Aliidongia dinghuensis: one gene and its partner. The main gene of each other region encodes a partner of the protein of the gene in region 2 in a complex. Links are inferred from orthologs where the notes say so. Each region holds a gene or a part of one and is shown on either strand. Other genes may lie near its edges.

The links. The genes of interacting proteins can lie anywhere in the genome.
Region 1: the proteins of IEY58_RS03330 (region 2) and IEY58_RS23545 are in contact, whole or in part, in a solved structure (PDB 1A0O), measured with the Escherichia coli proteins. The link is inferred for Aliidongia dinghuensis from one-to-one orthologs.

Annotation. Positions count from the first base shown.
Region 1 is NZ_BMJQ01000013.1:158,185-161,466, reverse strand. The notes cover bases 38-3,249. They hold IEY58_RS23545 (hybrid sensor histidine kinase/response regulator), read left to right. Parts: upstream 38-355; coding sequence 356-3,049; downstream 3,050-3,249. Other genes in these bases: IEY58_RS23540 (chemotaxis protein CheW), read left to right, coding at 3,046-3,249; IEY58_RS23550 (histidine phosphotransferase family protein), read left to right, coding at 38-189. Outside these bases: more of IEY58_RS23550, read left to right, coding at 1-37; more of IEY58_RS23540, read left to right, coding at 3,250-3,282. UniProt on the Escherichia coli protein: Involved in the transmission of sensory signals from the chemoreceptors to the flagellar motors. CheA is autophosphorylated; it can transfer its phosphate group to either CheB or CheY.
Region 2 is NZ_BMJQ01000001.1:676,096-679,069, reverse strand. The notes cover bases 45-2,948. They hold IEY58_RS03330 (response regulator), read right to left. Parts: upstream 1,731-2,948; coding sequence 1,359-1,730; downstream 45-1,358. Other genes in these bases: IEY58_RS03320 (ABC transporter permease), read left to right, coding at 2,894-2,948; IEY58_RS03325 (transporter substrate-binding domain-containing protein), read left to right, coding at 2,026-2,820; IEY58_RS03335 (protein phosphatase CheZ), read right to left, coding at 382-1,335; IEY58_RS03340 (dimethyl sulfoxide reductase anchor subunit family protein), read left to right, coding at 45-355. Outside these bases: more of IEY58_RS03340, read left to right, coding at 1-44; more of IEY58_RS03320, read left to right, coding at 2,949-2,974. UniProt on the Escherichia coli protein: Involved in the transmission of sensory signals from the chemoreceptors to the flagellar motors.

The DNA of each region.
Region 1 (3,282 bases), on a different replicon or contig from region 2:
GGCGAGAGCGCGCGCCTGCCGGCCCATCTGCCCGATGCGCTCGTCGGCACGCCCGCCGCAGACGCGATCGACACGCGCAGTGTCCAGGCGGCCTTCACCGCGTCGCTCGCGCGCCGGGCGGGGCTACTACCGTCGATCGAAACGCCGGCGTCCGGCGAGATCGTCTTTGCACTCGCTTCCGGCAACTGAAACGGGCATTCTTGATTCGTTTCTCGGGCGAACCGGTCGGGGCGGCGAGCGCGGTCCGTAACGGGATTTTAAGGAATAAATCCGAAGGTCGGGCAGGTTTCGGAACCTTGCCCAACCATGGGGTTCCGGCCGACCGTTCAGTACTTTTCACGGCGGAAATCAGGCCATGGACGATCTACTCAGCGAATTCCTGACCGAGACCGCCGAAGGGCTGGCGACGCTTGACCTGGAGTTGGTGCGTCTCGAACAGAATCCGAACGATCCGGCGCTGCTCGGCAACATTTTCCGGATCGTGCATACGATCAAGGGCACCTGCGGCTTCCTCTCGCTGCCGCGGCTCGAGACCGTGGCGCATGCGGCCGAGAACGTGCTCGGCAAGATCCGCGACGGCCAGCTCGAGGTGACGCCGGTCGCGATCAGCCTGATCCTGAGCTCGCTCGACCGGATCAAGATGCTGCTGGCGACGCTCGAGGCGACCGAGGCGGAGCCGGACGGCGACGATGCGGACCTGATCGCCCAGCTGAACGCCTTCGCCGAAGGGCAATTGACCGAGGCTGCGGCCCCCGCGGCACCGGCTGCCCCGCCGGCTCCCGTCGCGGCGGCCGTTCCGGAGCCGGAACCCGAGCCGGAGGTCGAGCCAGCGCCGGTCGCTCCCGCACCAGTCGCAGTGGTCCAGGCCGCGCCGCCGGTGCCGGTCGCGAGCACTGCCGTCGCCAAGCCGAAGCCGACCGCCGTCGCGGAACATGAGGCGCCGCCGCCTGCCGCCGCCCGCGCGCCGGCCGACACCGACGTCAAGGACTCGGCGGTCGCGGCCTCCAACATCCGTGTCAATGTCGATCTGCTCGAGAACCTGATGACGATGGTGAGCGAGCTCGTGCTCACCCGCAATCAGCTGATGCAGATCCTGCGCGGCCAGAAGGATTCCGAATTCGGCGTGGCGCTGCAGCGCTTGAGCCACGTCACGACCGAGCTGCAGGAAGGCGTCATGAAGACGCGCATGCAGCCGATCGGCAATGCCTGGGCCAAGCTGCCGCGCCTCATCCGCGACCTCGGCATCGAACTTCGCAAGAAGATCGACCTGCAGATGAAGGGTGCGGAGACCGAGCTCGACCGCCAGGTGCTCGAGCTCATCAAGGATCCGCTGACCCACATGGTGCGCAACTCGGCGGACCATGGCATCGAAGGCCCGGCCGACCGGCTCGCCGTCGGCAAGCCCGAGACGGGCACGGTCACGCTCAACGCGTACCATGAGGGCGGCCACATCATCATCGAGATCGCCGACGACGGGCGCGGTCTCGCCACCGACAAGATCAAGGCCAAGGCGATCCAGAACGGGCTCGCGACCGAGGCCGAGCTGGCGCAGATGTCCGACCAGCAGATCTACCAGTTCATCTTCAAGGCCGGCTTCTCGACCGCCGCCGCCGTGACGAGCGTCTCGGGCCGTGGCGTCGGCATGGACGTGGTCCGCACCAACATCGAGAAGATCGGCGGCACGATTGAGCTGAAGAGCCAACCGGGCCGCGGCTCGACTTTCGTCATCAAGATTCCGCTCACGCTCGCGATCGTCTCGGCGCTCATCGTCGAATGCGCGGGCGAGCGCTTCGCCATCCCGCAGATCAGCGTGGTCGAGCTGGTGCGCGCCGCGCCCGGCACCGAGACGCAGATCGAGCGCCTGAACGGTGCGCCGGTCTTACGGCTCCGCAACCGGCTTCTGCCACTGGTCGGCCTCGACCAGCTCTTGAAGCTCCGGCAGACCCACGACACGTCGGCCGAATGCTTCATCGTCGTGGCACAGGTCGGCACTTACTCGTTCGGCATCATCGTCGACCGGGTGTTCGATACCGAGGAAATCGTCGTGAAGCCGGTGGCGCCGCTGCTGCGCGACATCACGATGTTCTCGGGCAACACGATCCTGGGCGATGGCGCCGTCATCATGATCCTCGACCCGAACGGCATTGCCGCCGCCACCGGCGAGATCACGGTCGGCAGCGACAACCGGGCGACGACGGAGCAGGCGGTGGCGCGCGGACGGCAGATCGACAAGACGTCGCTGCTTCTGTTCAAGGCCGGCGACACGAGCCCCAAGGCGGTGCCTCTGGCGCTCGTCGCCCGGCTCGAGGAGATCGACCGCAAGGAGATTGAATATTCCAACGGCAAGCCGGTCGTGCAGTACCGCGGCAAGCTCATGCCGCTGGTGCCGATCGATCCGAGCCTCCGGGTCAGCCATGAAGGCCGCCAGCCGATCCTGGTCTTCTCGGACAAGGAACGCTCGATGGGCCTCCTGGTCGACGAGATCGTCGACATCGTCGAGGATGTGCTGCATGTCGAGCTCGGCTCGGAGAAGCCGGGTCTGATCGGCAGCGCGGTCCTGGCCGGCAAGGCGACCGATCTCATCGACACGGGCTACTACCTGATGCAGGCCTACGACGACTGGTTCGGCTCGCGCACCGAGGGCGCGCTCGACCAGATCGCCCGGGCAACGCGCGTGCTCCTGGTCGACGACTCGCCGTTCTTCCGCAACCTGCTGACGCCGCTGCTCACGATCGCGGGCTACGACGTGAGCGCCGTCGACTCGGCCGACCAGGCGCTCGACCTGCACGAGGCGGGCGAGGATTTCGACGTCATCATCAGCGACATCGAGATGCCCGGCATGAACGGGTTCGAGTTCGCGACCCAGGTGCGCAGCGACAGCCGCTGGCGCCATGTGCCGATGGTGGCGCTGTCGTCGCACGCGACGCCGGAGGATCTCGACCGCGGCCGTGAGGTCGGCTTCAACGACTATATCGCGAAGTTCGATCGAGACGCGCTGCTCGCCTCGCTTTCGACCACTCTCAACCTGCAGCGCGAGGTCGCCGCATGAGCATCGTTCCCGCCGGTACGCAATCGCGTCAGATCCAGGCCATCGGCGACGCGCAGTCCCACGACTACGTCTCGATCTTCATCGCCGGCCAGATGTTCGGGATCCCCGTCCTGCAGGTGCAGGACGTGCTGGGCCCTCAGCGCATCACCCGCATCCCGCTGGCGCCGCCCGAGGTCGCGGGCTCGCTCAACCTGCGCGGCCGCATCGTGACCGCGATCGACGTGCGCACGCGG
Region 2 (2,974 bases):
TACCGACCGCGCGCCGGCGCCCGCGACCATGGAGAGTGCGACTGGCCTCGGTGCGTTCGGCCACGTGCGCCCGCTCGATCCGCCGCACACGGCGGAAAATTACGTCATGAAGGAGATGGGCTTCCGCATCGCGCGCAAGCATGCGGCGAAGCTGCGCCGGATTGCTGGCGGGCTCGCCGTGGCGGCACCGCTGCTGCTGATGGGCCTGGGCTGGATCCTGCCCGTGCTGAGGCCGGCCGCAGCCCTGCTGGCCGCGCCGGTCGCGACCGTCGGCGTGCTGGTCGAGCGCTGGCTGTTCTTCGCCGAGGCGAAGCACCTGGCGATGCTATATTACCGGGCCGACGACGCTGCCTGAGCAGCAGCGGCGTCGACCGGTTTGCGTTATGGGAACAGGCTGTCGATCGAGGATTGATCGAGGGCGGCACCAGCGTCGGCCACTTCGACGACCGGTTCCTTGGACTTCTTCTCCGCCTTCTTTTCCGCCTTTTCGGCGGGCTTCTCGACCGGCTTCAGCGGCACGACCGAAGCCGCCGGTGCAGGCTCCGGCTCGGCTGCGGCGGCCGCCCACTCGTCCTCGACGGACGGCGCCGCCGGCGCATCGAAGCCGCCGGCCAGCAGGTTGTCGACCTCGCTCTGGTCGACGCCGCCGGAGAGCGAGGGCCCATGCATCAGGTGGGCATCCGGGCGCGTGTCGCGGACATTGGTCTGGACCTCGCCGCCCTTGAGGTCTTCGATGCCCCAGATCCGGATCATCGCGTCGACCCGCTCCTCGAGGTAGCGGAGCGTCGAGACAACCTTGGAAATGCGCTGGCCGGTGATGTCCTGGAAGCCGCAGGCCATCAGGATGTTCGTCGCCTCGACGTCGAGCTGCTCAGCCTCCGCGGCGAGCTCGTCCGACTTCTTGACCCGCTGGGCCACCTCCATGATGCGCTCAGCGCCGTTCAGGATGTCGGAGGTGGCGCGCTCGGTCGCATGGACGATCGCGTCCAGTTCCTCGGTCGCAAGATTGATGCGCCGGGCGCTGGCCGGCCCGCCATCGTCCGCCGGCTTCATCGCCCAGATCTCGGTCTTGGCCTTGCGGATCGAGGCTGCCATCTCGATCAGCTCGCGCCGCAGCACCTCGAGATGCACATCCTCGGCGGAACGCACCTGCGACTGCTCGATCCATTGCCGGATCGACCGGAGGCCGGCGTGGTACTCGTCCATCGCCAGCACGGCGGCACGCTTGTCCCGCATGCGCAGGAACGCGCGCCCGGCCTCGGAGGACAGGAGCGCGTCCTCGATGGCGATGTACTGTTCGCCGGCCAGGTCCTTGGGGACCTTGAGACCTGACATGTTCCCCACTCCCGGGACTGCGATCACAGCACCGACGCGATCTTGGTCTTCAACGTCTCGGCATTGAAGGGCTTGACGATATAGTTGCTGACGCCCGCAGCCTTGGCCGCGATGACGTTCTCGGTCTTGGACTCGGCGGTCACCATGATGAACGGCACGCCTTTGAGCGCATTGTCGGCGCGCACGAGCTTCAAGAGCTCGAGCCCCGACATGGGCTCCATGTTCCAGTCCGAGATCACGAGGCCGAACTTGTGGCCGCGCATCTTGTCATAGGCCGAGGCCCCGTTGTCGGCCTCTTCGATGTTGGTAAACCCGATCTGGTTGAGCAGGTTTTTGATGATGCGGCGCATGGTGCTGTAGTCGTCGACAACCAGCACCGGCACACTCGTATCCATCCGAACATCCTCTTTCCTGAAAAACCGCACGCGGCGAAAGGCGGGCACACCTTAAGGACGACGCGGTTAAGAAGGAGTTAGCTTTGCGGGTGAAAGCACACCCCGCTCCGCCTCGGGTCGAAATTGGGCTGAAGCATCTTTCGATGCGATTCCTGATTTCCCCCGATCGAACGGTGTGCAAAATCAATTGGCACCCATCGGCATGAGCCTCAGGCCCGCGATGGGGAGACACCGGATGGCATAAGGCTTGCTTTAAAGCCATCCATCAACAGGGGCAAACGAAGGGGGAGTAACAATGAAAAAGCGCGCGCTCATCTTGTCGGCGATCGGGCTTGCGGCGACCGGTCTCGCGGTATCATTCGCCGGCACCGCCGAGGCGAAGGAATGGAAGACGGTACGGGTCGGCATGGACGCGACCTATGCGCCGTTCGAATCCGTCAACGAGAAAGGCGAGATCGTCGGCTTCGAGGTCGACTATGCCAAGGCGCTCTGCGCCCATATGAAGATCACCTGCACGTTCCAGAACCAGGACTGGGACGGCATCATCCCGTCGCTGCTCGCCAGCAAGTTCGACGTCGTCATCTCGAGCATGAACGAGACGCCGGCGCGCATGCAGAAGGTCATCTTCAGCGACGTCTACTATGCGACGCCGCCGGTCTGGATGGGCCCTGCTGCCAACAAGAGCGACGACGTATCCCCGGCGACACTCAAGGGCAAGCTGCTCGGCTCGCAATCCTCGACCACCTTCGCCAACTACCTGCAGAAGTACTACAAGGATTCTGAAATCAAGGGCTATCCGGGCGCCGACGAGCCGAACCTCGATCTCGCCAACGGCCGGCTAGACTATGTCGTGACCGACATCCTGGTTGCCCAATCCTTCATCGAGAAGAGCGGCAACGGCTGCTGCCGGATCATCAAGGAGATCAAGCGCGAGCCCGACATCTTCGGCCCGGGCGTGGGGGCCGCGTTCCGGCCCGACGACACCGATCTCAGGGACATGTTCAACAAGGCGATCGCGGCGCTGGATGCCGACGGTACCTACAAGAAAATCGAAGCCAGCTATTTCAAGATCGACATCCGCGGCAAGTGACGGCGATGCCGGGCGGCTGCCCTTCTGAGAGCAGGCCATCTGAGCGCGCGCCGCGACGGCACGGAGGTGGCGCATGAGTTGGTTCAGCCTCCTCTTCGGTCCCCATGGCTGGGGCCCCCTGCTCGCGCAGGGGGCCCTCACCACGGTCCTGCTG